Regions from separate parts of the Marinobacter sp. KM021 genome, predicted to be linked through region 1. Evidence: predicted binding sites of a transcription regulator. Region 1 holds the regulator's gene; the other holds the start of a gene.
The links. Region 1 encodes LexA, which represses DNA repair genes until DNA is damaged. Its sites were predicted from a motif close to CTGTNTNNNNANACAG; they were not measured.

Region 1 (7,379 bases):
CTCGCAGGAGGCCAGGGAAATGATGGAAGACCGCGACATGAGCGTAGCCAAGGCGATGATTGCGGCAGGGATTGAGGCCGCCGGCAATATCGCACACGATATTGACTGGGACGATGACGACAATGATCTGGCCGAACCCCAGCCCCAATACACCCTCCACTGAACTCCTTTACCGATGACGCAGCACCACGCCGTGGCTGCTACCTTGCGCCGAAGCCTTTTGAAGGGACTCAAAGGCTGAACGCCCGAGCTTGTTAGTCCAGAGCACCACCGCATGACAGGTACCGGCACTCAAAGCACGCTCAGCCAGCTGCTGTGCTGAGTAATCGTTGGTTGAGCGCAATACCAGCAATTCACTGGCCACAATACCGTGCATTTTCTGCCACTTGCCAACCAAGGACTGTGGCGGGTCAATCAGTGCCAGCCAGCGCTTCTCCTGGTTCAGCTGGGTGAGCATAGGGAGCAGCAACTGGACGTTCTCTACCTGGCCTTCAGGAAGAATAATTTCCGTCACGTTACCGCCAAAATCCCTGGTTCCCCGACCGACGTCTGACGATGAGTGAAGGGCTGTGGACCGTGCTTTTCCTGTAGACACCGTGCGGGCGGGCATGATGGCCGCCGGCTGGAACGCCATGTTCTGAGTGAAGCTTAACTGTTCCATTGCTCACCTACCTGCGCTAATCGTTTCTTATTGCTGGTTATCAATGCAAATCTGATCGGCGGATCACGCCCACACCCAGACCTTCGATAAACAACTCCTGTTCAGCCAGATCAATTTCAATCGGGGCAAACTCTTCGTTTTCCGCAATCAACCAGACCTTTGAGCCGTCCCTGCGAAACCGCTTTACCGTCACTTCTTCACCAACCCTGGCAACAACCACCTGCCCGTTATGGACATCCTGAGTGCGATGCACTGCGAGCAGATCACCGTCGAGAATGCCAATGTCTTTCATGCTCATGCCGCGCACCCGGAGCAGGTAATCGGCGGATGGCGAGAAAAATTCCGGCTGCAAAGTGCAGTGCTCTTCAATGTGTTCCTGGGCGAGAATCGGGCTGCCCGCCGCAACCTGGCCGACAACCGGTAACCCCGGGTCCTGCTCCACTTCCGGCAGTCGAATCCCCCGGCTGGCACCGGGCACCATTTCGATGGCGCCTTTCCTGGCCAGGGCCCGCAAGTGCTCCTCTGCCGCATTGGCGGAGCGGAACCCCAGTTCGGCAGCGATTTCTGCCCGCGTTGGCGGGTAACCGGTTTCGTCTACGTAACGCCGGATGATATCCAGCACCTGGGACTGTCGCGCGGTCAGCTTCATGCATGTACTCCGGGTTTTTCATCCTGGTTTTATATACAGTGATTTGACTATATACAGTGTTTTATCCAGTGTAAAGCCCGATTGAAATTTTCTGCCATGTAATCGGGCCGCAGCATATCGGTGTGTTATGGTTTAAGTCCGTGAATTATATGGATGCAAGGTGCCAATGAATTCGACAGAGCGTTGTGCGATGCCGGAGCGGCTTCGTAATCATCAAGGAGAAGAGCGTAGAGTTGGCGTGGAGATTGAACTCTCCGGACTGGGCTACGATGAACTGGTCGAACATGTCGCCCGCCTGCTCAAGGGCACCCCGGAGCTGGAGTCGCGTTATGTCACCAGCCTGGAGACTGACGCCGGAACCTTCACCATTGAGCTGGACTCTGACCCCGTGAAGGATCTTGACCTGGCGGACGAACGCCTGCCCGAGTCAATCCGCGAGCTGGGCACCCACGCCATGGATGTCATCGATTTTGCTGCAGAGCGCATTGTGCCTCTTGAGATTGTCGGGCCGCCTCTGCCCTTTTCCAGACTGGACCTGATAGAGGAACTGGTAGACCAGCTTCGCGACCTTGGCGCGGAAGGCAGCAGGGAAGCGATTTATTTTGCTTTCGGCCTGCAACTCAATCCCGAACTGCCGGACCTGGAACCCGCAACCATTGTCACCTACCTGCAGGCCTTCGCGGCACTTTATGACTGGCTCAAATCCCGGCATCAGATTGACATAAGCCGAAAATTTACCACTTACATCGAGCCCTGGAGCAGCCGTTACACGGATATGCTGATGGCGGAAAATTACGCTCCCGACCAGGCCTCGCTGATGAAAGACTATCTGAACTTCAACCCGACGCGGAACAAGGCCCTGGATCTTCTGCCACTGTTTGCACACATGGATTCAGAGCTGTTGCACGACTATGTAGACGACCCGAGAATCAAGAGCCGGCCGACGCTGCACTACCGGTTACCCGATTGCGATATCGACAACCCCCGATGGCATTTCTCCACGGTCTGGAACGACTGGGTGGTACTGGAGCAGATCGCAAACCATCCAGAGCACCTGAAAGAACTCAGGGAACTGTTCCGCGAAGCCCAGACATTCAGTTTTCGCAACCTCACCCGCTCATGGCGTGACACCACGGAACAATGGCTTGAACAGCGCGGTTATGTCTGAGACCCAGGAAGCACCAGAATCGCCGGGGATCACCATTGGCATCAGCGGCCCCGCCCGGCGCAGCACCGCCCACAGACTGATCAATCTGGGCCTGCGGCTGCACGGTGCCCACACGCACTACATTCGCCCCGGATCCAGCACGGACGTCTCCCTGCTCGATGGCCTGGTGCTGTCTGGTGGCACCCACGTGCACCCCAACCGCTATGGCCAACAGCCACAAGTGACCGCAAGATACGACCTGAAACGGGACGAAACCGACTTCAGGCTGCTCAAGCAAGCCGAGGAAATAGACATTCCGGTACTGGGTATATGCCGCGGCGCCCAGTTCATCAATGTCTTTCATGGCGGGTCGCTGTGCCAGAACGTGACCCCGCTGCGAATGAAAACCCGTCACCGCCCTTTGCTGCTCCCCCTTCAAACAGTCCAGCTGGTCCAGGACAGCCGGATAGGCCGGCTGATGCACAGCACCCTGATTGGTGCGAACCGTATTCACAGCCAGGCGATTAAACACCTGGGGCGGAATCTCAGGGTTACGGCACTGGACAACGACCTGTTTGTGCAGGCCATCGAAAACACCGGGCAACAATGGTTGATGGGGGTTCAGTGGCATCCGGAATACCTGCTGTATCACACCGGCCACCGGCGGATTTTCAGCCACTTTGTGCACGCCGCCCGGGCTCGGAAACTGCAGCGGCTGCAAAGCCAAGATATGGCCTTTGGCCAACAAGGAGACTGATCATGAAAAAATACACCAAAGCTCTGGCCGCAACGGTGTTCGTGGCTTCATTCGCGCCACTGGCCGTTTCCGCTGGCGAAGTGAGCCTGAGTGGCGAGGGCAGCATTCGCTACACTCCGGACAGCGCCCGTTTGCAATTTACCGCCAGTGCCGAGCACAACCTGCCAGAACGGGCTTCCGATCGCCTTTCCGAGACCATGGAGCAATGGCGCAAGGCCATACAGGGCATGCGCGACCAACTGGTGGACTACTCAGACGCCAACGTTAACCTGTATACCCGGTCGCTACCGGTTCAGGAGCGTGGGCAACAACCGGAGCGAATGGCGGTGGCAAGCCAGACGGTCAGCTTTTCCATCGACAATCTTGAACTCCTGAACCCCCTGCTGGAACAGGCCCACAAGGTCGGCCTGCAATACCATCTCAGCGAACACCAGTTTTTCCATTCCGACGAAGAGCGTCTGCAACGCCAGGCTCTGGCCAGGGCCATCGAGGATGCTCGCAGCCGGTGTGCCTTTGTGGCGAAGCAATTGGGCAAAACCTGTGGTGAGGTGAAAACCATCAACATCAATGGCGGGCACCGCCCGATGCCCATGATGATGGCAGAAGCAAAATCCGCCAGCGATACCGTTTCCAGTATCGCCCCCCGGGAAATCCAGGCCAGCGTCAACGCCACCTTTAACCTGGATTAACAACCGTCGATCAGAAATCCCGAGTGTAGAAGATATCCAGTGAGGCGGCCAGACCACTGGCCGCCTCCAGATAGAAATACCGGCCCAGATCATAACGCAGTGCGACCGTGGTGATCGGTTCGAATATCCCGACGCCGTACCTCAGGCTCAATTCATCGGTTATGTATCCGCTGGCCACCACCGAAGCCTCATCCCCGGAACCTTCAGTTTCCAGGGTGAGATTGCGAATGCCCAACTCGTCTCCAATGCCCTGGGTCAGGCGGCTTGCCTGGGTCAGCCCCAGCGACAGAGCAGCTTGCGCCATCTGACCGTCGTCACCGCGGCTTTGAGGCGGGCGGCCCAGAATGATGTAGGACAGCGCATCGCTTTGGGGCATGGAGGGTTCTGAGAATACCTCGGTTTCAGGGGCGTTCACGGGGCCGCTAAGCCTGATACCGGCAACAACAGTGTCTACCCTGCGCACTGCCTCGATGTCCAGGTAGGGTTCTGTCAGAGCACCAACAAACAGGATTCGCGCTCGCCGCAGTTCCAGATCCTGCCCAAATGCCTGGTATTGGCCATTCACCAGTTGTAGCGCACCCCGGGTATCCATGTCGTTGCCAATCCGCAGGGTCCCCTCGAGATTCCCGGTCACACCGAAAGCATCAAACGCTACCCGGTCTTCGCCGACCACCACAGTCACGTCCATCACCATACGCCGGATGGTCGGTTCCTCGGTTTCAACTCCGACAATCACCTCATCTTCGGAGATAGAAACCGCTGACTCCGGAAGCCCCTTGATCTCGATCTCACCACGGGGTACTTCCACACGCCCCGACACCGAGAGTTCACCACTGCGGAAAGCAATGGCGAGGTCTGGCCCAACTTCAACCCGGGCATAGGGTTCGAAATTCACCGGCAGCCTGTCGCCAACAATCGACAGCTCAATCTCTGGCTCCTGCTTCCAATTGATCATCCCCGAAAGTTGCCCGCTACTGCGGTCGTTACTGTTCCAGCGCCCGCTGATATCAGCGGAATCCCCGAGAAACTCGAGCACCAGAACCACATCATTCAGTGGGAGTGGCAGGCCCGGATCGTAAAAACGACCATTCGTAAGAGCCAGCTCGCCATGAATCATGGGGCGTAACAATGGGCCGGTAATCTCGCCTTGGCCGTTAACCTGACCACCAATCTCTTCCACCCCGGCAAAGGCGGAAGCAAAAGCCAGATCCAGTGAGTTCAAGCTGAAACGGCCCTGTACCGGCCGCTCTTCGGCCATTGGATCAACCGCCAGCTCGGCAGTAAAATCGCCCAGCTCTGGCCCCCGCAGGGCAACTGAAAGCTCAGCTATGCTGGGCTGAAGACGGGCATCAACGGTCAGGCGCTCATGACTCAGGGTTTCCCAGTCATCCAGCACCAGGAATTCGAAGGTTCCCTCACCGGCATCCAGTGTGACTCTGCCATCCGGCCCTGCGTCGGTCAGCGACAGATCCACGTCGGCATCCAGGTGCGCACTCCATCGGAAAGTATCAGGCAACAGTGGCTCAAGGGCCGTTGTCGGAAACTGGCGAATCTGGAAGGCGATGTGGGCATCCGGCAATAGCTGCTGATCGTCAGCGCACACCGAACTTTCCTGCCAGCGCCAGCAGTGAGCGCCGAGGCTCAGGTTGCCTTCTTCGGTGTAGGCAAGGTCAGCGGGAGACTCCAGTTGCCACGTCTGGCCCGGTCCGGGTATGTCGATTTCACCACGGTTCAGTGCACCCTGCCAGGCATCCAGGCTCTCACCCAGGGCGCCGGCGAATACGGCAAGCAGGGTCGCCTCACTGTGGCTGGCATTGACTGTTAGCTGATGCTCATCCCGGGTACCTTCAAGGCGCAGGGACACGTTCTCCAGCTGTTGGTCGGCAGCACGAATCTCATTAATCTCCAGTGCTGCATCCAGCACACCGCCTGTGGCCAGACTGGCATCAAGATCCACGGCCTCAATCTGCAACAGATCCTGCCAGCTCAATCCGCGGCCAGCCATGACAAGCTCGGCGGTGGGATCATCCACGGTGCCAGCAAACTGCAGGCTGGCTTTCAGTTCACCAGCCAGACCTTCGGCAAACATCGCCGGTTCAGGCAACAGGATGGACAAGTTACCTGTCAGTTGGCTGCCGTAACGACCCTGCCCTTCAACACGGTTCTCACCCACGACAAGCACAAGATCATCCACTTGCCATTCGCGACCGTCACTGACCAACTGGCCCCGGGCGCGAGCATTGTTCCCCTGCCATCGTCCCTGCAGATTCCAGCCCGCCGTCATTCGGGGCAATGCATCGCCCTGAAGCCGGCCTTCACTGGTTACGTTGCCGTCCAACCGGGACTCCAGCATAGGCACCCAATAGCCCGGATTGAACTGATCCAGAACCAGGGCAGCCTGCCAAGCCAGCTGGGAAGAAAAATCGAGCTCGGCTTCACCAGACAGGGAACCCGCTCCGGTCGTCATGTCGAGCTGGGTGATACGGACAGCCTGCGTATCGCCATCAAGGCGGGCCTTCAGCTCGGCGTCCCCAAGGGGACCGGCAACCCGGGCGTCAAGATCCGCCTGGTAGCGGTCTTCCTGGTAACTTGCCCGACCTTCCAGACGGTTCAGCGAAACCGGAGGCTCGTCCAGCTCCGGCACCAGGCTGTACCAGGGGAAGCGGTCCAGGGCCAGCCCCACGTCAGCGGCCAGACCATCGGCCCAGGAGGCTTCGCCCTGCACCTCCAGGGTTCCGGGTGGCTCACCGCCCTCCCGTTCCGGGCCGGCCATGGACAGTACCAGATCTGTCACCTTCTCTGTGGTGACCAATCCCTGGATAGAAGTCTGGATATCACCCTCGGTACCCGGCAGTAGCGCCTGGGTGCGGGTCCTGAAACCGTTGGCCAGGGAACCGTCAAGGGTTAATCGCCAGTTCTTCAGCGTCAGTGTTTCCGGAAGATCATGATGGGCAAGAAAACGCTCGGATTCGAGTCTGATGGACGCTGGCAAACGGCTTTCCAGCGGCTGAACCTGCCCCTGTATATTCGCATTAAGATAACCACTACTGGCACCTCGCAACCGCAAGTCCCTGACGCTGCCACCCAGGTTAACGGTGATCTGCCAGTCATCTCCCGATGGCGGCGGCAAGGATACGTCAACATCAATATCCAGGGGCCAATCCCGCCGCATGTCAGCGCGACCACTCGCCGATACCCGTATCTCGTCCAGCTGATACAGCACGTGTTCAAGCTCCAGGCTGGCACCGGAGGCCCGGGATTGCAGCTCAAACCGGTCCCAGATGGCTCCGTCATTGACAGTCAGCGGCCCCAGGGCAACATCCCCGATCACCACTGCCAGCGGCAGGTTAATCCTGGGAAGGCTGATATCACCGGAACTTTCATCATCAGATTCAGAGGGCTGCAGGGTCACTGCAATCCGATCGGCCTTGAGCGTGTCCAGGCAGATGGTTTTTTCGAACAGGCAAGTCGGAGAC
Region 2 (7,379 bases), 99 kb from region 1:
CACCCGGGCATAATTGGTGATAGCGGTCAGCGGTTGGTTGACCTCATGGGCAAACCCTGCGGCCATCTCACCCATGGTGGTCAGGCGTGAGGTGTGGGCCAGTTGATCCCGCTGTTCCTGAACCAGGGCCCGCGCTTCCTCCAGGGCCAGTTCGTTGTCCAGTTCCACGGTAATGTCCCGAAACACAACCACCGCGCCATGCAACTCGCCGTCATCCAGTTTGGGGGTGGAACGATACTCCGCGGGGAAGCCACTGCCATCAGCTCGCAGCAGCCGGATATCACGCTGGTTTTCCGCCACACCTTGCCGGCAGGTGGCCATCACCGGCAGGCTGTCCTGGCACTCCGCCGCCGTCGAAAAGTGCAGTTCGAAAAAACTCTTGCCGATCAGGTCTTCCGCCGGGCATCCCATAATCATGGCGGCTGCGGGATTGGCAAATTCGATGATGCCGTTCTCGTCAAGGCCGTAGATGCCCTCGCTGATGGAGTTCAGGATGCGCGCCTGATCGCTCTGCAGCTCGCGGTTCCGGGCCTGGAGTTCCCGCTCGAGGCGAATCACCTGGGCGTGGGTTTTAACCCTTGCAATCACTTCCAGGGACTGGAATGGCTTGGAGATGTAGTCTGCACCACCCAGGCTGAAGCCTTTCACCTTGGCCTGCAGGTCGTCCAGGGCTGACAGGAATACAACGGCACAATCTGAAGTTTCCGGATCGGCTTTCAGGCGCTCACACACCTCATAGCCGTCCATTTCCGGCATCATGATATCCAGCAGAATCACTTCCGGATGATGGCGGTGGGCAAGGTCCAATGCTTTCTCGCCTTCGTTGGCGATCAGAAGCCGGTAGCCTTTGTCTTTCAGGGTCTCGTAGAGGACTTTCAGGTTCTGCGGGTTGTCATCAACCAGCAGAACCGTCACCTCGGAGTTCTCACTGACAACTTCAGTCATAGAAACATGGCCGGTTAAAAACGTCATTGTATGATGACGATACCGACAGACCTAGTCGATAAGTTCCTTTACGGACAGAACCATACGCACCAGATGTGCCAATGAATGGGTGCCCATCTTGTGCATCACACGGGACCGGTGAATCTCAACGGTGCGCTGGCTGATCTCAAGCTCGATGGCGATCACCTTGTTGGCCTGGCCCGCAATCATCCGATCCATGATTTCACGCTCGCGGGGTGTCAGGCTCTTGATACGGCGAACGATCTCCTGGCGCTCATCCAGAGATTTCCGCTGCTCACGATCCTGCTCCAGCGCCGCCTCGATCTTCTCCAGCAGCGCTTCCTCGCGATAGGGCTTCTGGATAAAGTCGACGGCACCTTCCTTCATGGCATCGACAGCCATGGGAACGTCGCCATGCCCCGTCACGAAAATAATGGGCAGGATCGAATGCTTGTCGTTGAGTTTTTTCTGCAACTCCATGCCGTCCATACCCGGCATACGGATATCCAGCACAATGCAGCCCGCCATCTGGTCAGAATAATCCGCCAGAAAAGAGCCGGCGCTTTCATAGGTTTTCACCGGCTTGCCATCGGATTTCAGCAACAATTCCAGTGAATCGCGGACGGCCTCGTCGTCCTCTACCACATACACAGTCTGCTGGATATCAGTCATGGATCTGTTTTCTCCTGTCCGTTTTATTATGGAGCCGGTCAGTGGATGGACGGATCTTTATGATCGTCCCTGGCATGTTCCTGCCGTTCATGTTCCCGCATTTTCTCGAGCCGTTGCTGGATAATGCCAAAAACGCTTTGCTTGGGGTACCTGCCTTTGTCATCGGCCTTGCCCGCCGGTTTGCCAAGCAACAGTGTAATGGCCTCCTCCACACGGGCAACCGGGTATACAGCAAATTTGCCCGCTTTGGATGCCGTAACCACTTCGCTGTCCAGCATCAGGTTCTGCACGTTAGTGACCGGGATAATGACGCCCTGGGAGCCGGTCAGGCCGCCTTTCAGCTCACAGGTGGCGTAAAAGCCTTCGACCTTTTCGTTGACGCCGCCGATCGGCTGCACCTCGCCAAACTGGTTCACCGAGCCGGTAATCGCAAGATCCTGCCGCACCGGAATACCAGACAGTGCAGAGATCAAGGCGCACAGCTCGGCCAGGGAGGCGCTGTCACCGTCCACTTCGCCGTAGTTCTGCTCGAAGGTCAGACTGGCCGACAGGTGCATCGGGTCATTCACCGCAAAATGGGAGGCCAGCCAGGAGCTGAGAATCATCACGCCCTTGGAATGGATATTGCCACCCAGCTTCACGTCCCGCTCGATGTCCATGACACCGCCATCACCATAGTAGCAGGTTGCGGTTACCCGGTTGGAAAGACCAAACTCGAAACCGCCGGTCGACAGCACCGACAAGGCGTTCACCTGACCGACGCAGGTGCCGGTTGTGGTCACCAGGGTGGAGCCGTCCCGAACCGAATCGTAAAAATGATCCCGGATACGGCTGCTACGGTAACGGGCACTCTCCAGCGCGCGCTCAACGTGCACTTCAGAGATCAGTTTGGCACCCGCCTGTCGGGCCCAGAAATCGGATTCCCGTAAAAGGTTGGCGATGTCCGCTGCATGCAGCGAGAGCCTGTTCTGATGTTCGGCCATGCGAGCGCTGTGCTCGATTATACGGGCCACCGCTTTATTGGTGCAGTGCAGCAGCTTCTTCTCCACCACCAGACTGGCAATGAACTTGGCATACAGCAGCTGGCTCTCCTCGGTACGGTACATCTCGTTTTCGAAATCGGCCGTCACCCGGAACAGCTCGGCAAACTCGGAATCGTATTCCTGCAGCAGCATCCAGGTTTCGCGATCGCCAAACAGCACGATTTTAACATCCAGAGGTACGGCTTCCGGCTCAATTGAAATGGTCCCTGAAAGCGTCAGCTCCCGCTCCAGGGAATTGATCTGCAGGGTGCGGGAGCGCAGGGCGCGCTTCAGACCGTCCCAGACAAACGGCTGCTCCAGCACCTTGATGGCATCCATCAGCAGGTAACCGCCATTGGCCTTGTGCAGACTGCCCGGTCGAATCAGGGAGAAGTCGGTGAACACGGTGCCTTTGAACGTGACGTTCTCCACGTACCCGAACAGGTTGTGGTAGGTGGGATTGTCTTCCACCACCACCGGCACTTCATTGGTTTTCTGGTGCACCAGCACATTGATCACGTAGCGCCGGGGCGTTTTCTTGTCCAGTGAGGCGTAGGCGATCGCCGCCTGCTCTTCATCGTCCTCAAGGAAGATATCCAGGTTGTCGACCAGGTCTTTGCGAACGGCCTCAAGATAGGAAACCACGTCTGGCTGGTCACTGTAGCGTTTGACTAGCTCATCGATCTGGTGACCGGAAATGCCTTCGAGAGTTTCCTGATTCAATGCCTGTTGCTTCTCGGCGTACTCCTGCTCCCAATCGGCCAGCTTGCGAAGGGCCTGGCGGAGCTTCTTTTCAAGGGCGTTGATGGTGTCTTCAAACTTGTCACGCTGCTCATCGGTAAGCGCCTGGAAGCTCTCCACGGTGTGGGGCTCATCGCCATTCATGGCAACCAGCCGATAGCCACCCGGTGTGGTTACCGTGAGGCTGACTTTCTTGCGCCGCGCCTGCTTGGCGACTTTCTCGAGCTCGTCTTCCTGCTTTTTGCCGTACTCGTTCTTGAGGTGCTCGGAGCGCTCCAGGAAACTGTCACTGTCAAACGTCTGGGGAATCACCTTCACCAACCGGGACATCAGCTTGTCCATGTCCTGCTTGAGCTGGGTACCCATCCCTGCCGGCAGTTGCAGCAGACGCGGATTGCGTGGCTCATCGAAGTTGGCCACGTAACACCAGTCGTGGCTCTGCTGTTCGGTATCGACGTGGTGTTCAAGGTACCGGAGCATCATGGTGCGCTTACCCAAGCCATTGCGACCGACCGCATACACGTTATAACCACCGTGGGGCATGGCGAGCGCAAAACGCACCGCTTCCTGGGCGCGGTTCTGGCCAACAATCTCGGCCAGCGGCTCCAGTTGCCGGGTGGTTTTGAATGGCAGATCTTTAAGAACGCAGGCTTTGTAGAGCTGATGCAAGGGCAATGACTTCAAGTTCGATTCCCGTTGAGTTCGGTTTTGAGTAGTAACTATCGCTCGCATTGTAGTGTTTGAGCTTCAAGCTGTCGCCTATCCGCGCCGCATTTATCGGAAGAGGCCGGATTCGTGACAATATGCCAACCGGGTCACAAATTCCCCCTTGGTCATTTTTCAGGCAGGCCGTCGATTACTACACTTCCATGCCCGGACGGATTCCGGACACAACAAGTACAATACGGGTGATGGTCAAAGCAATGACGAATTATTCCGCAGATCGCCGCATCAAGGATCGTTTTTCGGCGTCGTGTCTCAGGGTGCAACTCCGTGAGAGGGCGTTCTTTGGTCGCGGGAAGCAGCCAGTGGCGGTAACCTGCCTGGACCTCAATCGTTACGGTATGGCGGTGCTGTGCCCTCGGCCGGTAGACTCCGGCGCGCATTTGTTCCTGGATATTGAGGGTAAATACATCAGCGAGTCGCGCATTGATGCCCGAGTGGTGTCGTGCCAGCCGTTTCAGACGGGCTTCCGTGTGAGTCTGCAGTTCAGCTACTGTCTCGACAAGAAAGGCTACTCGAGAGCGATCGACAATGCGCTTTCCCGGATTGAGGGTTTTTACAACCGGTTCGCCAGTTAATCAGATCAGGCCAGCATCCAGGCTGGCCGCCACGTACATGCCCAGTTCCTCGCACTGTTGCTCGAATTCATCCCTGTAATCTCCCCTGCACAGCAATGGCTCCTGTATGCGTTTCCAGCGTAATCCGGTGGTGATGCTGTCGATGGCGCGGCGGGTGCCGGTGCCGTCGTGGCCGGCGCGGATGTAGTAGGCAAAGGGCAGGCCCTGGGTTTTCTCGAGGCACGGATAGTAGCTTCGGTCGAAGAAGTCTTTGAGGGCGCCGGACATGTAGCCGAGGTTTTCGGTGGTACCGAGGATGATGGCGTCGCAGGCGAGGATGTCTTCGGGGCCGGCATCGAGTGGGGCTTTTACCACCACTTCTACGGCTTCGATGTCGGGGTTACGGGCGCCTTTTTCTATGGCGTTACGGAGTTTCAGGGTATTTGGGGATGGGGCGTGGGCTACGATGAGTAGTCTCTTTTTGCTAGACATTTGCCGTCCGACTCCCTTCTTGCCGTTAACTCATGGAGCATGAGTTGTGGCAGGAACCCCCTCACGGGAAACGCTACGAGCACATCCATGTGCGCTTCGCTCCGGCCATCCATGGCCTACGAGATTCCCGTGAGGGGGTCCCTGCCACAACTCGCTAGGCTCCGAATATGCCGTCCAACGTATCAATGCCGCATAGAGCCGTATGAAGCGGGTTACAGCAACTCGCCACTCGCTTCCACCGGCGCCTCGGCCGCTTCTTTCTTCACCGGCTTGGGCATCAGTTTGTCGCGAACCTTGGCTTCGATTTCGTTGGCGATATCCATGTTCTCTTCCAGGAACTTGCAGGCGTTGGCTTTGCCCTGACCGATTTTGTCGCCGTTGTAGGCGTACCAGGCGCCGGATTTGTCGACGAAGCCTTCTTTTACGCCCATGTCCAGAACTTCGGCCATGTGGTAGATGCCCTTGCCGTACATGATCTGGAACTCGGCCTGTTTGAAGGGCGGAGATACCTTGTTCTTGACGACTTTTACGCGGGTTTCGTTACCGACCACTTCGTCGCCCTCTTTGACAGCACCGATGCGGCGGATGTCCAGGCGTACGGAGGAGTAGAATTTCAGGGCGTTACCGCCGGTGGTGGTTTCCGGGCTGCCGAACATGACGCCGATTTTCATACGGATCTGGTTGATGAAGACCATCAGGCAGTTGGCGTGTTTGACGTTGCCGGTCAGTTTACGCAGGGCCTGGGACATCAGGCGGGCCTGGAGGCCTACGTGGCTGTCGCCCATCTCGCCTTCGATTTCGGCTTTCGGTGTCAGTGCGGCAACGGAGTCGACGATGATCACGTCGATGGCGTTGGAGCGCACCAGCATGTCGGCGATTTCCAGGGCCTGTTCGCCGGTGTCTGGCTGGGACACCAGCAGGTCGTCTACGTTTACGCCCAGCTTTTCTGCGTAGATGGGGTCGAGCGCGTGCTCGGCGTCGATGAAGGCGCAGGTTTTGCCAGCCTTCTGGGCTTCCGCAATCACCTGAAGGGTCAGTGTGGTTTTACCGGAGCTTTCCGGGCCGTAGATTTCAACGATCCGGCCGTAAGGCAGGCCGCCAATACCCAGGGCTACGTCCAGCCCGAGGGAACCGGTGGATACCGCAGGAATGGCTTCACGGGGCTGGTCGCCCATTTTCATCACGGCACCTTTGCCGAACTGGCGCTCAATCTGGCCGAGTGCTGCGCTGAGTGCTTTCTTGCGATTGTCTTCCATTGGTACCTGACCCTCATTTGCCGGGGCTGCTGAGCCGCGATTGGGCCGACAGCAGCGAAATTCAAAGCGATGACACCGGAGGCATCCAGTGTTTTCCTGTATATTTGAACAGTATTAAAACATAAGCCTTCGCTGAGACCAACCCCTGCCCGGGTGAAAAACGTCACAGTGTTTTCAGAAACTCCGTAACCCCTTGCAGAACATACAAAACCGACTTTCGGCGCACCTGATCCCGGTCGCCGTCAAAGCACTGCGTGCTGGTTTCGATGCGGTCCGGGCCGGTGCCCCAGGCGAACCATACGGTGCCTACGGGCTTTTCATCAGTGCCGCCACCTGGGCCTGCAATGCCGCTGATGGCCACGGCTATGTCAGCGTCCGCAGCGCGGACGGCACCGGCGACCATCTGGCGAACCACTGGCTCGCTCACCGCGCCATGCTCGGCGAGCACCGATTCTTCAACCCCCAGAATGGCCTGTTTCGCCTCGTTGCTGTAGGTCACCAACCCGGCCATCAGGTACGCAGACGACCCCGCCCGGTCAGTCAGCACTTTGGCCACCCAGCCGCCGGTACAGCTTTCGGCGGTGGCGATGGTTTTACCGTGCTCGACGAGCCATTCACCCAGCGTGTTTCCAGCGCTCTCCAGTTGTTGGTCAGAGGCCTGCATAACAATCTCCCTGTGTCTGTTGCCAAACCCTTCGTTTCATCACGGGCATTATTTTCTTACAATCCCCGCTTTCACCCAAAAGTACGATCAACCGGACAAACCCATGTCAGTAGCCCAGACCGATCTTTCCAAGCACACCCCGATGATGCAGCAGTACCTGAAGATCAAGCGGGAACACCCGAACGAGCTGGTGTTTTATCGCATGGGTGATTTCTATGAGCTGTTTTACGACGACGCCAAGAAAGCAGCGGAACTTCTGGACATTACCCTGACTGCCCGCGGCCAGTCCGGGGGCAACCCCATCCCG

Region 2: a site for LexA is predicted at 6,505-6,520, ahead of recA (recombinase RecA). Genes of this name have one in related genera too.

What each region holds. Positions count from the first base shown of each region.
Region 1 is NZ_CP136129.1:615,848-623,226, reverse strand. Features, by position in the region: gene RVM24_RS02955 (hypothetical protein) at 1-163, shown strand, start outside; gene RVM24_RS02950 (cell division inhibitor SulA) at 170-661, opposite strand; gene lexA (transcriptional repressor LexA) at 702-1,310, opposite strand; gene RVM24_RS02940 (amidoligase family protein) at 1,477-2,478, shown strand; gene RVM24_RS02935 (gamma-glutamyl-gamma-aminobutyrate hydrolase family protein) at 2,471-3,214, shown strand; gene RVM24_RS02930 (SIMPL domain-containing protein) at 3,217-3,903, shown strand; gene RVM24_RS02925 (translocation/assembly module TamB domain-containing protein) at 3,914-7,379, opposite strand, start outside.
Region 2 is NZ_CP136129.1:516,675-524,053, reverse strand. Features, by position in the region: gene RVM24_RS02535 (ATP-binding response regulator) at 1-945, opposite strand, end outside; gene fixJ (response regulator FixJ) at 997-1,617, opposite strand; gene RVM24_RS02525 (Lon protease family protein) at 1,656-4,064, opposite strand; gene RVM24_RS02520 (PilZ domain-containing protein) at 4,304-4,681, shown strand; gene RVM24_RS02515 (flavodoxin family protein) at 4,682-5,152, opposite strand; gene recA (recombinase RecA) at 5,365-6,408, opposite strand; gene pncC (nicotinamide-nucleotide amidase) at 6,572-7,072, opposite strand; gene mutS (DNA mismatch repair protein MutS) at 7,176-7,379, shown strand, end outside.